Regions from separate parts of the Bradyrhizobium sp. BLXBL-03 genome, predicted to be linked through region 3. Evidence: predicted binding sites of a transcription regulator. Region 3 holds the regulator's gene; each other region holds the start of a gene.
What was found. The regulator LexA, encoded in region 3, represses DNA repair genes until DNA is damaged. The targets are predictions, from matches to a motif close to TGTTCNNNNTGTGTTCNG.
Positions count from the first base shown of each region.

Region 1: the regulator LexA is predicted to act here: its motif matches at 3,958-3,975, upstream of recA (recombinase RecA).
Region 2: the regulator LexA is predicted to act here: its motif matches at 2,353-2,370, upstream of ACNJX9_RS20910 (single-stranded DNA-binding protein).

Region 1 covers NZ_CP182470.1:3,313,874-3,319,633, forward strand. Annotated here, with positions in the region: gene ACNJX9_RS15705 (PilZ domain-containing protein) at 94-336, opposite strand; gene ACNJX9_RS15710 (HdeA family protein) at 521-814, shown strand; gene ACNJX9_RS15715 (PaaI family thioesterase) at 950-1,414, opposite strand; gene ACNJX9_RS15720 (hypothetical protein) at 1,761-2,063, shown strand; gene ACNJX9_RS15725 (hypothetical protein) at 2,160-2,414, shown strand; gene ACNJX9_RS15730 (hypothetical protein) at 2,430-2,630, opposite strand; gene ACNJX9_RS15735 (hypothetical protein) at 3,395-3,562, opposite strand; gene recA (recombinase RecA) at 4,068-5,156, shown strand; gene gcvP (aminomethyl-transferring glycine dehydrogenase) at 5,485-5,760, opposite strand, start outside.
Region 2 covers NZ_CP182470.1:4,337,273-4,343,032, reverse strand. Annotated here, with positions in the region: gene gyrA (DNA gyrase subunit A) at 1-1,265, opposite strand, end outside; gene ACNJX9_RS20915 (hypothetical protein) at 1,394-1,612, opposite strand; gene ACNJX9_RS20910 (single-stranded DNA-binding protein) at 1,714-2,211, opposite strand; gene ACNJX9_RS20905 (outer membrane protein) at 2,635-3,396, shown strand; gene ACNJX9_RS20900 (outer membrane protein) at 3,632-4,321, shown strand; gene uvrA (excinuclease ABC subunit UvrA) at 4,599-5,760, shown strand, end outside.
Region 3 covers NZ_CP182470.1:4,215,444-4,221,203, reverse strand. Annotated here, with positions in the region: gene ACNJX9_RS20315 (molybdopterin molybdotransferase MoeA) at 1-902, shown strand, start outside; gene lexA (transcriptional repressor LexA) at 1,078-1,779, shown strand; gene ACNJX9_RS20305 (hypothetical protein) at 1,965-2,168, shown strand; gene ACNJX9_RS20300 (hypothetical protein) at 2,361-2,795, shown strand; gene ACNJX9_RS20295 (ComEC/Rec2 family competence protein) at 2,885-5,182, opposite strand; gene ACNJX9_RS20290 (DUF2171 domain-containing protein) at 5,282-5,515, opposite strand; gene ACNJX9_RS20285 (nuclear transport factor 2 family protein) at 5,594-5,760, opposite strand, start outside.

The DNA of each region.
Region 1 (5,760 bases), 900 kb from region 3:
GCGCTCGATGCCGCTGGAATGGCCCGGCGAAGTCCGGATCACAAATTGATGCTTGCGTGCGGGTCGTGCGAACCGTCATTCACATCCTGCGCGCTATTGCACGAAGGCGAGGCCGACACGCCTGCCGTTTCGCCACACCGCGCGGCAATGCCGCACGAAATTGTCGCATGAAATCGACAGCGTGAACGAGGGCGGCAATAAACCAGGATTTTCAAGGTCGATCGCGGCACCGCGGTCCGAGATGTTGCGCACCGTGCAAGCCAGGCCGCTGCCTTCAAAGGTGACCGTACCACCCTTGAAAACCCGATGACGTTGCGTTGCACGCTTCTCGATCATCCGCGTTGGTCCATAGTGACGATTGTGAAATAGCGCATAGAAATTGCGTTGATCTAAACTCAATACTGGCGCTACTTGCAGGGCGCTTAAGATTTCGTTTACGACGTTGAGGCGGCGAGTTACTCCGCCGTGTTTATCCCGCAAGCCTTTCCTTTATGGCGTTACGCGCCCATGGAGATTCCGAATGAAGACCAAGCTTTTCCTTTTGTTCGCCGCAGCGCTCTCTTTGACATCGATGCCGGCCCACGCCGTCAAGTGGGATCTCTCGACCATGACCTGCAAGCAGTTCCTCGAGAGCGGCGAGGACAACATCGCCGTCGTGCTGACCTGGATGGACGGCTGGTACAAGGGCGACGAGGACAACGCCATCATCGACACCGAGGTCTTCATCGAAAACGCCAAGAAGTTCGGAGCCTATTGCGGAAAGAATCCGACCGTCAGCGTCGTCACCGCGGCCGACGAAATTCTCGGCAAGTAATCCTTGAAGTAATTCTTGAAGCGAGCGGGCCGAGGCGTGATTGCGATCGCGCCTCGGCTCTCGCTTCGATATCATTGGCACGGAGAGCCGCGGTGCGCCTTGCGCGCACGCGGCTCTCTTCGTTTCGGATGATGCTCAGCCCGGCAGCATCGCGAACGCGCTCGACACCATCGCGACCTGCTTGTTGTCGCTGGCGGAGAGCAGGGTGACGCGACCGAAGCTCATGGTGCGTCCCAGTCGCACCACGCGCGCATCCGCCAGCACATCCGACGAGGCGACCGCGCGCATGAAATGCGTGGTCTGGTCCACCGTCGTCATCGGACGATAGCCCTTGTTGGCGGCGAGGTTCGCGATCACCATCGCGGTGTCGGCCAGCGCCATCAAGGCCTGGCCGCAGACAACGCCCCCGTTGCGGCATAGCTTCTCCGAGAACGGCATGCGGAGCAGCGCGCCAGGCTGCCAGTCCGGCACATCGGCCGGTGGCGTGTGCTCGATGCGCTCGACGGAGAGGTTGAGATCCTGGACCCAGGGCGCAAAGACCTCGCCGAGGATGCGTCTGGCCTCGGCGATGCCGAACTCGGCTTCAGGCTGTGATGGCATTGCGTTCGTTTCCTCCTGTGTTGCCCGATGTTTCGTCCACTCTGCGCGCTTGGGCGCGGTGACGTCACTGCTGCGGTCGGCTTGAAAATGCCTGACTTCGCCCGATATGATGCCATGCTTGGGAGCGGGTGGACGATGTTGCGTCGATGTGTCCTGATATTTTGCTTGGCCGCGCTCGGCCTGGCGCTGAACGGCTGCACCAAATGCGGTCCGATTTGGGACGACTGGCTCCATGAGCCGAAATCGTGCAGGTCGGATCGGCTCTAGCGGGCTGAAGCGGGGCCCGGCGCTGCGCAGAGGGGCAGGGTGTGGTATCCGCCCTCCATCCACGATCAAGGAGTGAGTGATGAAGCTTTTCCGTATGGCGGCGGTGCTGGCGCTGGTGGCTGGACCGGCCTTCGCGCAGGATGGGGCGGCACCCCATATCAATCTGATGGCTGATGGCCCGCCCAAGACCGATGATGAGAAGGCTGCGGATGCTGCGCGTGAGAAGGCCTACAAGGAAACGCTGAAGAAGATTCCGGATGCCAAGGCGTCCAACGATCCCTGGGGCGGGATGCGCGCCGACCCGCCGAAGCAGCCCGCGCCGAAGACTTCGGCCGTCACCAGCGCGCCCAAGAAGCCCAAGGCCGGGACGGCCGCCAACTGACCGCGCTCCCGGAGGCGGTTGGCGCCTCCGGCGGGACTCGCCTTTGCCTGGTAGCGATCCTACATCCTTCGCAGTGTAGCGTTGAGGAGGCAGGACATGGCGGATCGTCCGCGGGACCTCGCCGAGCGGATGGCGCGCCGGCGCAAACCGGCCGCCAGAGCGAGCGAACCGGCCGGCGACGGCTATCTGCGCGAGAGCTTCACCCTGCCGCGCGCCGCGGCAAGAGCAAGGGCGCAGGCCTTTTTCGCGCGCTATCCGAAAGCCGGTTACATGAGCGAGGTCGAAACCTGGCGCGAATTGCCCGGCGGCGACATCGAATTCACCATGCGGCGGTTGCCCAGCGCGGACTAGTCGTCTCGGTTTCGGTCAACCCGGCCGGTTCACGCCGTCTTGCCCGATCGCCTTCAGTTCCCGATCGATGCGTAACTGCACCCGACGGATGGCCAAGAGGTCGATCTTCGTCTCGGTCTTACCTGTCTTGGTCTCGTCGCCGATCCGGAACTGCCATTGCCACACACCCGGGATCGCCGTCTTTGCAACCGTGAACTCTACGCCCCTGTGATTCATGGTCACCTCCACGATTCACCTATCCATGTGCGCAAACATGTTGGGCGTGAGAATATTCCGCCGACAAGCGAAATTTGCGTTAAGTGGAGGAAAATTCACGAAGATCCTGAAAGCGCGCGCAGCTCGAAGCATGCGAAATCAGATTCCGAAACTGGAGGCCGACGGTCGCGTTGCATGCGGAGCTGGTACCGCGATTCAAGGCCGCGCACCCGCCTGCCAGGTCATCAGCCTTACGACCAGGAACTCTGTTCATGGCAGGAGAACCACGGAAGCGCGCGACATGCGCTCACGCGCGAAAAAAAACCCGCCAGGGGAGAGCCGGGCGGGTAGAAGGTTATTGGAGGCTGAGGTGCTGGGCTGCAACACCATAGCCAAATGACCGTAGCCCGCTCAGCTTACGACAGCCTGACAGAATGGATCGGCGACTGGGTTGGAGGCTCACTGTTGGTCCACCGGGCAAACCGACGCTGGAGCAGTCGCGTCCCAATTCAGACATCTCCGCGCACAACTTCAGACACAAGCGTTGGCGACACTTTCCGCGCACGGCGAAGCCATGGGGGATACGTGGCGCGCCGATAGCGGGGTGGCATCATGGACAAGGTTGAGCGGTCATTCGCCGCCGCGACGGCGGCTGGCTTCGTGGTGTTGGTGATCGGCATCGTGCTACTGGCGCTGATGTAGGGACCGAGCGGCACGCGCCGCCATAGCTGCGAAAACAACCCCATGCACAGTAGGCAGCGACTCGTTTCGCGTGGCCTTTATCGTTAGTGCACCTTGATCTCGTCCAGGGGCAGATGCAGATCGGCGGCGCGCTCCTCGCGGTCCTTCTTGCGGAACTCGCTTTCCCTGCGCTCGAACTTCAGCATCTCCTCGAGCGCGGCCGCGCGCAGCTGATTGCGCCTGTTCGCATCGTGGTGCGCATCTTCCGTCATGACCCGATCCCCGACTGTGGCAGCGCCGTTCTCCAGGAAACGCCCGCGGCCACAGAAAAGTTCTGTGCCGAAGCATTGCGAAATTATGACGGCAGAACGGCTCTTCCGTCTTTGATACACATCATGTGTCAGAAGAGCGCCGAAAGCTCATTTCGGGAAATAAGGACATCCAACGTTCCCCTGCCGGAACACCGCAGTTTAACGGACTTCACATCCTCCACGATCTCGGTAGAAATACGTGGGCCGGGGCTGGAATTTGATCCCGAACAATTATTGCAACCGGCAAGGGGCCACCGCGAGGTGGCCCCTTTCGATTCCCGACATTCGCCAAGGCGGATGAGGGCAGCCCCAAATCTGGCGCTGTCCTAATACGGGCAGCCCCCGCCAAATCTGCAAAGAACATATTGCGAACCTAGAACAAATAGTGTACATTGTTTTTATCGACGATCCGCCGCGCCAATCGTTTGTCCCGCACCCGAATCCTCGCCATAAGGAGCACGACCCAATGTCCACCACTGCCCTGCGTATCGTCGAAGGATCTTCCATGGACAAGAGTAAAGCTCTGGCTGCCGCGCTCTCCCAGATCGAGCGTCAGTTCGGCAAGGGCTCGGTGATGAAGCTCGGCAAGAACGACCGTTCGATGGACATCGAGGCAGTGTCGTCAGGCTCGCTCGGGCTCGATATCGCGCTCGGCATCGGCGGCCTGCCCAAGGGGCGCATCGTCGAGATCTACGGGCCGGAATCCTCAGGAAAAACCACGCTGGCGCTGCACACGGTGGCGGAAGCCCAGAAGAAGGGCGGCATCTGCGCCTTCATCGACGCCGAGCACGCGCTCGACCCGGTCTATGCCCGCAAGCTCGGGGTCAACATCGACGAGCTCTTGATCTCCCAGCCCGACACCGGCGAGCAGGCGCTGGAAATCTGCGACACGCTGGTGCGCTCGGGCGCGGTGGACGTGCTGGTGGTCGATTCGGTCGCGGCGCTGGTGCCAAAGGCTGAGCTCGAAGGCGAGATGGGCGATGCGCTGCCGGGTCTTCAAGCGCGGTTGATGAGCCAGGCGTTGCGCAAGCTGACGGCCTCGATCAACAAGTCAAACACCATGGTGATCTTCATCAACCAGATCCGCATGAAGATCGGTGTGATGTACGGCTCGCCGGAAACCACGACCGGCGGCAACGCGCTGAAGTTCTACGCCTCGGTCCGCCTCGACATCCGCCGCATCGGCGCGATCAAGGAGCGCGACGAAGTGGTCGGCAATACGACGCGTGTGAAGGTGGTGAAGAACAAGCTGGCGCCCCCCTTCAAGCAGGTCGAGTTCGACATCATGTACGGCGAGGGCGTCTCCAAGATGGGCGAGATCCTCGATCTCGGCGTCAAAGCCGGTATCGTCGAAAAGTCCGGCGCCTGGTTCTCTTATGACAGCCAGCGCCTCGGCCAGGGCCGTGAGAACTCGAAGGCGTTCCTGAAGTCCAACCCGGACATCACCGCCAAGATCGAGACCGCGATCCGCCAGAACTCCGGCTTGATCTCGGAGCAGATTTTGGCCGGCACGCCCGAGAGCGACGCCGACGGCGAGGAGCCGGCGGACGAGTAAGCCTTAAAGCGAAAAGTTTTCGCGAGGAGCGGGCGCTGAGGACGTTGAGTTGCCGACGTCGTCAGTGCCCGTTTCTTTTGTGCGTTGGCGGCCGGGAGATTTTCGCCGTCACAACCCGATCAGGCGCTGGTGGGGCGGTACGCTGCTCACAAATGAACGGCTGTGGCGGTGCGATGGAGAGACCCGTTCGCTGGTGGCGCCCTAGAAGCGCATTCAGTGCCGTAGGGTGGGCAAAGGCGCACTTGCGCCGTGCCCACCATCTTCCAACGTGGCGGGTGGTGGTGGGCACGGTTTCGCTTTGCCCACCCTACGAGACCGCCGTTGTGGCTTACTCCGCAGCTTGCGCGTAGTCGCTCACCGGCGGGCAGGAGCACACCAGATTGCGGTCGCCATAGACGTTGTCGACGCGGCCCACCGGGCACCAATATTTGTCGGTGCGCGAGACGCCGTCGGGGAAGCAGCCTTCGCTGCGGGTGTAGGCACGAGCCCACGCATCGTCGGCGATGTCGTGCACGGTGTGCGGAGCGTGGCGCAAGGGCGAGGCTTCGATCTTGAAGCGGCCGGCCTCGACCTCGGCGATCTCTTTTCGGATCGCGATCATGGC
Region 2 (5,760 bases), 120 kb from region 3:
CGCGTCATCAGGGTCTCGCGCGCCGCCGCCGGCGTCGGCGAGTGCCTGATGACCTTGATGATCTCGTCGATATTGGCGACCGCGATGGCGAGGCCGACCTGCTCGTGCGCGCGCTCGCGCGCCTTGCGCAGCTTGTACTTGGTGCGGCGGGTGACGACCTGCTCGCGGAAGCCGACGAAGATCGTCAGCATGTCCTTCAGGTTCATCGTCTGCGGACGACCCGAGTCGAGCGCAACGGCGTTGACGCCAAAGGAGGTTTGCAGCGGCGTGAACTTGTAGAGCTGGTTCAACACCACGTCGGGCACGGCATCTCGCTTGAGCTCGACGACAACGCGGTAGCCATCGCGGTCGGATTCGTCGCGCAGGTCCGAGATGCCCTCGATCTTCTTTTCCTTGTAGAGCTCGGCGATGCGCTCGACCATCGTCGCCTTGTTCACCTGATACGGGATCTCGGTGATGACGATCGCCTCGCGCTCCTTGCGGATGGTCTCGAAGGTGACCTTGCCGCGCATCACGATGGAGCCGCGACCGAGATGATAGGCGCTGCGGATGCCCTGGCGTCCGAGGATGATGCCGCCGGTCGGGAAGTCCGGGCCCGGGATGATGTTAATGAGCTCGTCGATGGTCAGCGACGGATTGTCGATCAACGCCACGCAGGCGTCGATGACTTCGCCCAGATTGTGCGGCGGGATGTTGGTCGCCATGCCGACGGCGATGCCGCCGGCGCCGTTGACCAGGAGGTTCGGGAACCGCGCCGGCAGAACCACAGGCTCGCGCTCGGAGCCGTCGTAATTGTCCTGGAAATCGACCGTGTCGTCGTCGATGTCCTCGAGGAGCTTGAGCGCGATCTTGGTCAGGCGGGATTCGGTGTAGCGCATCGCCGCGGGCGGATCGCCGTCGACCGAGCCGAAATTGCCCTGTCCATCGATCAGGGGCGCGCGCATGGAGAAGTCCTGCGCCATGCGCACCAATGCGTCGTAGATCGCCTGGTCGCCATGGGGATGGTACTTACCCATGACTTCACCGACGGCACCGGCGGACTTCTTGTGCTTCTTGTCCGGCGTGTCGCCGCGATTGTTCATCGCGTAGAGGATGCGGCGGTGCACGGGCTTCAACCCGTCGCGCGCATCAGGCAGCGCGCGCGAAACGATCACGCTCATGGCGTAATCGAGGTAGGACTTTTTCATCTCCTCGTAGATCGAGACGGGGCGAATGTCCGAGGGTTGCGCCGGCTGGTCGCCGGGCTTGTTGTCGTCGTCAGCCAAGGGGGAATCCGGTGAGGTTTATCTGGGAATCATATAGCGCATCGAGGCCCCGATAACCACCCTTGCAGGAGGCCGGACAGCGCTTTTTCCGACTGTTTTTCCAGAGGCTTACGCCCAGCTCGGCACCATCAGGGCGTGGTCTCGGCGAGCCGCCGGGAACCAGCGCTCAAGTCCCCGAAAATCACATGGTGCATGATGGGCCCGGGCAGCAGCGTGAACAGTCCCGCCACCACCAGCGCGCCTGCAAACATCAGGATCATGATCCGCCGGTGATCGGTCACGCGGTGGGTACGCGCCCGCCAGACCGCCAGCGGCAGAGCGGGCACGATGTGAATTTGAGGCAACACGTCAGGCCAGCCCGGAAAGCCGAGCTTGGCCCGCCAATTGGTAAGAAAATCCGCCTCTTCAGGCGAGGGAGGCAAAGGCGGCGCAAAAACCCCGCTTGGCCCTAGAACGGGATATCGTCGTCCATGTCGTTGTTGCGGCCACCGCCGCCGGCGGCCACGGGGCGACGCGGTGCGCTGCTGACCGGGCCGGACGAGCCGAAATCGCCGCCGCCCTCATCGCCGAAGCTGCCGCCTCCTCCGCCACCGCCGCGGCCGTCGAGCATCGTCAGGGTCGAGTTGAAGCCCTGAAGCACGACCTCGGTCGAATACTTCTCGACGCCGCTCTGGTCGGTGTACTTGCGGGTCTGTAGCGCGCCCTCGATGTAAACCTTGGCGCCCTTCTTCAGATACTGTTCGACGATCTTGCAAAGCGGCTCGGAGAAAATCACGACGCGATGCCACTCGGTCTTTTCCTTGCGCTCGCCGGTGTTCTTGTCGCGCCAGGTCTCGGAGGTCGCGATGCTCAGATTTGCGATCGGCCGCCCGTCCTGGGTGCGGCGGATTTCCGGATCCTTGCCGAGATTTCCGACCAGAATGACCTTGTTGACGCTTCCCGCCATCGCCGCTCTCCACTCCAAATGCCACTGAATTTCGAAGGCGCGCCCGCGCCGCCGCCTGTTAAGCCGACCCTATACGCTTACAGGGGCCGATCGGCCCGGCACACCCTTGGTTATCCCCACATATAGCATCGATCGAACATTCGTTCCAGATTTGTTCCTCTCGAAATAGCGCGACCCAAGCGTGCAAACAGCGACTCATGCCGCTATGCACGCCGCCATGAATTGGAACCGGCTTAGGCAGAAAAATGATTAACATTCATTAGGTTACGCCCGGATCAATTGCCTGGCGACTGTTGCATTCCAGAGACGGACTCGGCCGCCCGGTTGGACTACGGTTGAGTCGCAATTGGTTCAATGATGGGCGTCGCGCCTGATTGACCGCTTCAGGGGACTATCGGAGCGGACGACACTGGGGAGACTGCAATGAAGAAAATTCTGTTTGGTGCAATTGGTATTGGCTTGGGCTTGTCAGCACCGGCGAGTGCTGCCGATCTTGCGGCACGTCCCTACACCAAGGCGCCGGCGCCGATGGTCGCCACCATCTACGACTGGAGCGGCTTCTACATCGGCATCAACGGCGGCGGCGGATCGAGCCACAAATGCTGGGACTTCGTCGCGCCGACCACCGGCACGCTGTTCGGCGAGGGTTGCCACAATGCCACCGGCGGCACGGTTGGCGGCCAGATCGGTTACCGCTGGCAATCGGCCAACTGGGTGTTCGGCCTCGAAGGCCAGGGCAACTGGGCCGACTTCTCCGGCGACAATGTCAGCACCCTCATCCCGACCCAGCGCAACCGCTCGAAGATCGACGCCTTCGGCCTGATCACGGGCCAGGTTGGCTACGCCTGGAACAACGTGCTGTTCTACGTGAAGGGCGGCGGTGCCGTGGTCGCCGACAAGTTCAATATCTACACCGCGCCCGGATTCGCCGGAGCCGGCACCCTGCTCGCCTCGGCCAGCGACAACCGCTGGGGCGGCACGGTTGGCGCCGGCCTCGAGTTCGGCTTCGCGCCGAACTGGTCGGTGGGCGTTGAGTACGACCACATCTTCCTGGGCAGCAGGACTCTGACGCTCAACGCGCCCGGTGGCACCGCATTCCAGACCGATCGCATCAGCCAGAATGTCGACATTGGTCTTGTCCGCGTCAATTATCGTTGGGGCGGCCCGGTCATCGCGAAATACTGATCCACCTGAAATCGTTTGAGAACAAAGGCCGGCCTCGCGCCGGCCTTTCGCTTTTCTGTTTCCTGACGGGAACCATGGGTCAGCCAGTCTTACATTTTGTATTTGTTGTGGCTTTTGAGAGACGCAACTTGCAGCTTTGGTGGTGTAAGCACGGCACCAGTTGGACCACAGCGTCCGATGCCCTTCCGATCTTGCGGAAGGCAACAACAGAAACTGGGACTGGGATAAGTTGAAAATGAAGAAGGTTTTGTTGGCTTCGGCCGCTCTGATCGCCCTCACCGGCGCCGCTTCGGCTGCCGATCTGGCGGCGCGCCCCTACACCAAGGCTCCTGTGGCCGTGGCCTCGGTCTACGACTGGACCGGCTTCTATCTCGGTATCGTCGGTGGCGGCGCCTGGGAAGCTGCTTCTGGCGACCCGAAGATGAAGGGTGGCTTCGTCGGCGGGACCGCCGGCTACAATTGGCAGACCGGCAACGTCGTGTTCGGTGTCGAGGCCGATGGCGCCTGGGCTGACGTCAGCGCTACGGCCACGGGTACGGTTTTCGTTCCCGGCGTCGGTGGCGTTCCGGCCTCGCTGACCTCGAAGACTGACGCGCTGGGCACCGTTCGCGGCCGCATCGGCTATGCCGTCAACAACGTTCTGTTCTACGGCACCGGCGGTTACGCTTGGATCGACAACAAGCTCACCGCCACCTTGGGTGCTGCGTCGGTCTCCGACAGCAAGTTCCACTCGGGCTGGACCGTCGGCGCAGGCGTCGAAGCGTTCTTCGCGCCGCAGTGGTCGGTCAAGGGCGAGTACCTCTATCGCAGCCTCGGCGGCGAGACCTACTTCTCGGGCGCCCTGCCGACCGGTACGCTCAACCTGCACACCGTGCAGGTCGGCGTGAACTATCACTTCGGCGGCCCGGTGGTCGCGAAGTACTGATCTTCGCAACCGACGTCACATCGTCACGAAAGGCCGGCCTCGCGCCGGCCTTTTTGTTGTTCCAGGCCATTGCCATCAGCTGCTGCCAAGTAGCTGCTGCCAAGTCCCGCCAGTGCGCCAACAATCCGTTGACGATTCGCAAGTCCCACTGGAAATCCGTCTTCGTTCTTCCTACGTTCGCTCAGAACCCCATTGGCGCCGATCCCGGTTCCGGGCGAAGCGCGCCTTAAACATTGGCGCGATCGCGTAGCTTTGGGATTCCTCGAGGGCAAACCGGATGGATGAAGTGATCAAGGCGAAGCGCCAACAACAGAACGCGGGCTCCAGCCTGCGCGCAATTACGATTCGTGGCGCGCGCGAGCACAACCTCAAGAACATCGACGTCGAGATTCCCCGCGACAAGCTCGTGGTATTCACCGGCCTCTCCGGCTCCGGCAAATCCTCGCTCGCCTTCGACACCATCTACGCGGAGGGCCAGCGCCGCTACGTCGAATCGCTCTCGGCCTATGCCCGCCAGTTCCTGGAGATGATGCAGAAGCCCGACGTCGACCAGATCGACGGCCTGTCGCCGGCGATCTCGATCGAGCAAAAGACGACGTCGAAGAATCCGCGCTCCACTGTCGGCACCGTCACCGAGATCTACGACTACATGCGCCTGCTCTGGGCGCGCGTCGGCGTGCCCTATTCGCCGGCCACCGGTCTGCCGATCGAGAGCCAGACCGTCTCGCAAATGGTCGACCGCGTGCTGGCGCTGCCTGAGGGCACTCGCCTTTATCTGCTGGCCCCCGTCGTGCGCGGCCGCAAGGGCGAGTACCGCAAGGAGCTCGCCGAATGGCTCAAGAAGGGCTTTCAGCGCGTCAAGATCGACGGCAGCTTCTATGAGCTCGCGGAAGCGCCTGTTCTGGACAAGAAATTCCCGCATGACATCGACGTCGTGGTCGACCGCATCGTCGTCCGCGCCGATATCGGCCAGCGCCTTGCTGAAAGCTTCGAGACGGCGCTGAAGCTCGCCGAGGGCCTCGCCGTCGTCGAGTTCGCCGACGCGCCGGCCACCGCGCCGGTCGAAGAGAAAAAGAAGACGGCCAAGATCCACGACAAGAGCGGGCCCGAGCGCATCCTGTTCTCGGAAAAATTCGCCTGCCCGGTCTCCGGCTTCACCATCCCCGAGATCGAGCCGCGCCTGTTCTCGTTCAACAATCCCTATGGCGCCTGCCCGGCCTGCGGCGGCCTCGGCGTCGAGCAGCATGTCGACGAGGACCTGGTCATCCCCGACAAGGAGCTCGCCATCGGCAAGGGCGCGATCGCGCCCTGGGCCAAATCGTCGTCGCCCTATTACGTGCAGACGCTGACCGCGCTCGGCAAGCACTACAAGTTCACGCTCACCACAAAATGGAAGGATCTGCCGAAGAAAACGCAGAACGCCATCCTGCATGGCTCCG
Region 3 (5,760 bases):
CCGATGCGGTCGTGATCCAGGAGGACACCATCTCGGACGGCAAGCGCATCACGATCAAGGAAGCCGCCGTCACCGGGCGGCACATTCGCCCCGCCGGGATCGACTTCCGCGAGGGCGACGTGCTCCTGCGCAAGGGCGTACGGCTCACCGATCGGGACCTTGCGCTCGCCGCGGGCATGAACCATCCGGAGCTGAGCGTTCATCGCCGTCCCAAGGTCGCGATTCTCGCAACCGGCGACGAGCTGGTGATGCCGGGCTCGACACCCGGCCCCGGCCAGATCGTCTATTCCAATGGCTACGCCCTGCACGCCCTCGCCCGCAGCGAGGGTGCCGACACCATCGATCTCGGCGTCGCCGCCGACACGCTTGCCGCCACCACCTCAGGGATCCGCCGCGCCCGCGAATCCGGCGCCGACATCCTGATCACGACCGGCGGAGCGTCTGTCGGTGACCACGATCTGGTGCAGCAGGCGCTTCGGCACGAAGGTATCTCGATGGCGTTCTGGAAGATCGCGATGCGGCCGGGCAAGCCGATGATGAACGGGCAGCTCGGGCCGATGCGCGTCATCGGCCTGCCCGGCAATCCCGTGTCATCCTACGTCTGCGGCTTCCTGTTTCTGGTGCCGCTGATTCGCGCGCTGTCGGGCCGTTCAATGATTCATCATCGCCGCGAACGCGCCGTGCTCGGTCGCGACCTCGGGGCCAATGACCAGCGCGAGGATTATCTGCGTGCGCGTCTCGAGACGCGGGACGACGGCACGCTCATCGCTCTTCCCGTCAACCACCAGGATTCCTCACTGTTGGCGAATCTCGCTGCGGCACAGGCACTTCTCGTGCGCGCGCCGTTCGCACCGAAGGCCGCTTCCGGCACGCCTTGCGAGGTCTTGCGACTGCCGGAGTGAGCGCGCCGACGCAACCGTTCCGCGAACTTTGTCGCGTTCACGGTAAATTAAGCAGTTGCGGAACATGTATCGAACATATAGTGTCCGTTCATGATTTGTTTCGAGCATGTAGCGGCTTAATGCTGAATTCAGCGTCTGTGAATCGAGCGACATCGTCAGGGGGATTTTGGTCGAGATGTTAACGCGCAAACAATACGAGCTCCTGCGGTTCATCAGCGAGCGATTGAAGGAAAGCGGCGTGCCGCCCTCCTTCGACGAGATGAAGGATGCGCTCGACCTGCGCTCCAAGTCGGGCATCCATCGCCTGATCACCGCGCTTGAGGAGCGCGGCTTCATCCGCCGCCTGCCCAACCGGGCCCGTGCCATCGAAGTGATCAAGCTGCCTGAACTCCAGGCGGCTGCCGGCAGCCGTCGCGGCTTCACGCCGAGCGTCATCGAGGGCAATCTCGGCAAGGTGCGCACGATGTCGAGCCCGCCCGTCGATGAGGGCGAACGCCCTGTCGCAGTTCCCGTGATGGGCCGGATCGCGGCCGGTACGCCGATCGAGGCCTTGCAGACGCGCAGCCACACCATCAGCGTCCCGCCCGACATGCTCGGCGCGGGCGAGCATTACGCTCTCGAAGTTCGCGGTGATTCCATGGTCGATGCCGGCATTCTCGATGGCGACATGGCGCTGATCCAGCGCAACGAGAGTTGCGACACCGGCGATATCGTGGTGGCCCTGATCGACGACGAGGAAGCCACGCTCAAGCGTTTCCGCCGCCGCGGCGCCTCGATCGCGCTCGAGCCGGCAAACGCCGCCTACGAGGTCCGGATCCTGCCGCCCAACCGGGTCAAGATCCAGGGCAAGCTGATCGGGCTGTACCGGAAATACTGAACGCGGCGCACGTCGCCACCTGGCAAGCACGCCCTCAAGATTGGAGCGGACGATTGTTCGCTCCGGCTGGTTAGTTTTTCTGGCTTTGCACAGATTATCCGGCCACCTCTCCCGCGCTACATCCCCGGCACGCCATGACGAAGCACGCATCGCTTCGCAGGCCTTGCGAGACCGAGGAGACCGCCATGCACAAGATCATTCTGAGCACCGTCGCGATCGCGCTGATCGCAATATCAGCGTCGCAAACCTTCGCTGCGCAGCCGCAGCATCACGTTCGCAGGGCGCCACAGGCAATGAGCGAACAATTCCGCAATGCCCGCAACTCCGTCGGGCAACGGGCGCAGCCGGCCTGGCCTTATTCGGGTTGGTCGGCACCGGCTGGGCGCTAGCGAAGAAGCTCTCGGAATGCACGGAAGCAGTCTTTGTTCCTCGGACATCTGAAAAAGAAATTGTGATGGCAGCCTGCAGACTCAAGCCGCAGATTTGCCCCCAACATGGCATATGATCGCAGGCTTCCACTCTGATAGAGGCCTGCGCCTCAGAAGAGGCGCGGGTGCTCTATCGCTGATGAGGAGCACCCGATGTGTGACTATAGCTTGCATGCCGTCGCGACGCGTCCCGCAGAAGTCGGCGAGACGATCGTCACGACAACCTTCCGCGGCACCTCGACGCGCGGCTTCGCCTCCGAAGCCGACATGTCGGTCGCGGTCTGCCTGCTGCCGGGAACGGAGCTCGCCTTCGCCGACAACGTCCGCTACGACAACAGGTGGATCTGGACGCGCACCATCAATTCGCGCGTCGGCAAGTTCGGCAAGGTCGATCCGCACATTCCCGATCGTCATCACGACGCGATCGAATTCCCCGATGGCAAATACGTGCTGGTGACCCAGCTCGTCGAAGGCCAGCGCGCAACCGTGCTGCAACTGCCGGTGACCCAGCCGCTCGGCGAGCGCGAGCACAAGCCGCAAGTTGTCGCCGACAGACAGCCGATACCTCCCGGCCTGCCGATCGGTTGAACCGGCCTAATTTGGGCATGATCTCCGCGCAAACGCGTTTTCGCGTTTGTCGCGCCGGAGAACCGCTCCGCGCTTTTCCCGATCATGCCTCAATCCTCGGCCTGAAGGTCGGCCTCGGACGGTGTTGCGTCCTTGGCGCGCGGAGTTGCGGACCGCGGCATGACGGTCCCTTCGAAATCTCCATCGCCGGCCGCCGCCGGCGACCAGGGGCGGTTTGCGCCTCTCGCCCTCGCCTCCGCAATGGCAAAGCCATCGGCGCGACGTGTCAGCGCCAGCGCGCCCTGGCTCGCCAGACGCGGCCGATCGATCACCATCCCGGTGCAATCCGGCGGCGCAGGCTTTGCCGTCACCACCAGGGCCGCGCGACCGCAATCATCAGCCAGCGCGTCGATGCGGAGCGCCAGCGCGACCATGCGGCCGTCGGCAAGCGGCGTCACGCAGCCGGCATCGTCGCACGACACGCCGTCGCCGAGCGAGGTGCTCGCCGCATCGCGCGGATCAGCGTCCGCTGCAAGCCACTCCTTCAGCAGGAAATTGTCCTTCTTCGCCCTGATCAGGTGCAGCTGCCCGTCCCTGGCGCGCACCGCGACGTTCTGACCGTCACCGGCAATCAGAATATCGGGTTGCCTGATAGAAAGACCCCAGACGGAAGCTGCCACCAGCACGAATGCTCCCGACCAGCGCAGCGGCGTGCGCAAAAGACCCATCAGGATCAGGCCGAGGCTGGCAGCGATCAGCGGCGCCGTGCCGAAGGCGCCGACGTGGCCGACCGCGCCGGGCAATGCCGCCACCCAGCGCGTGACCAAGATCATCCAGTCGATGCCGATCCCCATCAGCCACCAGAACACGCCGTCCAGCCCGAACGGAGCCGCGAGCAATCCGAGCAGCCCGGCCGGCATCACCAGCGCCGAGACCACCGGCATCGCGCCGAGATTGGCGAGCACGCCATAAGGCGTCACACGGTGGAAATGGAAGGCGGCGTAAGGCGTGGTCGCAAGTCCCGCGATCATCGAGGCCATGAACAGCATCGCGATCTCGCGGCCTCCCCACAGCGCGATGCGCGCGGTCGCCGAATGATCGGGCGAGGCCAGCAGGCTCGGCATGCCGATCTGCACCATGGCGACGAGCCCGAGCGTTGCCGCGAACGACATTTGAAAGCTTGGATGCACCAGCGCCTCCGGCGCGACCGCGAGCACGATCAGCGCCGCCACGGCCAGGGTGCGAAACGTGATCGCGCGGCGATCGACGATGACAGCGATCAGCACCACCGCGGTCATGAAGAACGATCTCTGCGTCGCGACTTCGGCGCCCGAGAGCAGCAGATAGAACGCTGACGCAACCAAGGCGGCGGCGGCCGACCATTTCTTGATGGGAACGCCCGCTGCCAGTCCCGGGACGAGCGCGAGCAGCGCGCGGACCGCGAAGAAGACGACCCCCGCGACGACGGCCATGTGATAGCCCGAAATCGAGAGGACGTGACCGAGCCCCGAGATGAACATGGCGTCGTTGACCGGCGTCGTAATCGCATCGCGGCGGCCGGTGAGGAGCGCGGTGGCGATGGCGCGGTTATCGCCGTCGAGCGTGGCGCGGATGCGCGCGTCGATCGCATCGCGCAAGCCCTGCATGATCGCGGCATAGCGTAGCTGCAATCCGCCCGACACGGCCGGCGTCACAGTCGTGATCGCCCCCATCGCAAAACCGGAGGCGCCGATGCCCTGGAAGAACATGTCGCGCGAGAAATCGTAAGCGCCCGGACGCAATGGCGACAGCGGCGGCATCAGCCGCGCCTTCAGCTGCACGAAGCTGCCGACATCGGGCGCGGTCCCCTTGCGGACGGAGAGGCGGACGCGCTCGAGCGTCACGTCGCTGCGCTGCGCCTCCATCGCCGTGACGCGCAGCACGAAACGGTCGGTGCGTTCGCGGATGTCACGGGTCTCGACGAAGCCTGACAGCGACACGGAATACAGCGGCTTTGCCAGCACGGTATGGGCGATGCGTGCCGTCTTCCACGTCGCCGCGGCAAAGCCGGCCGCAACCGCCGCGATCATGATGGCGGGCGCAAACAGGCGGCTTCGCCGCAACAGGACGGCGCCAGCCATGAGCGCGGTCGCCATCGCCATCGTGACCCAGAGCATCGGCTCATGGTCGGCGGCAAAATAGAGCGCGATGCCGCAGCCGAAGGCGACGGGCACCCAGGGAAACAGCCGACCCGCACCAGCCTCGGCCTTGGCCCATTCGCGCAGCTGCCCGACGACCGCGGGCCAGACGCCCGACCCGGCCGGCACGAACCCGCCGGCCGACGCGGTCCGGCCCGTCGGCCAAGTTCCTGCGATCGGCGTCCCGGCAATGCCTTGCGACAGACGCTGCGGCCGGCCCGGTTCCGCCATTCCCTTGGCAACCCCTGCGATATCAGACAGGCGCAGAGGCTACCGGAACGTGCAGGCCGCCGAATAGCGGTACGGATCGAGAACGCAAGGGCCGCGCCCCTACTTTTCCTCTTCCATCGTCACGGCGACGTCCGCCTTTGCCGACAGCCGGACCTTGTTGCCCTCGACACCGGCGACGAGGCCCTTGTCGATGAAATGGTGGTGACCCCGGTGGCTGCCCTCACCGCTGTCCTTCTTGGTCAGCTTGATGCGGTTGCCCTCGACCTTGTCGACCGTGCCGACATGGACGCCGTCGGCGCCGATGACTTCCATATGCTCTGCGATGTTTTGCATGGCGGGATCCTCCGATCGATCCGCCTCAACGCGGCGACAGCACGTTCGTTTCCATCGCCGGAATGACGATGCCGTGCGTCAGATCAACGGCGCCTTTGCCGAGGCGTGGTGATTGACGATCTTCCAGTCGCCGTCCTCGCGGATGATGACCCAGCTCATCTTGACGACGAGATCAGAGCGTTCGCCGGCGAAGTTGAACGTGATGGTTGCGCCCATGTTGATGAGGTCAGGACCGGCCTGCGCCG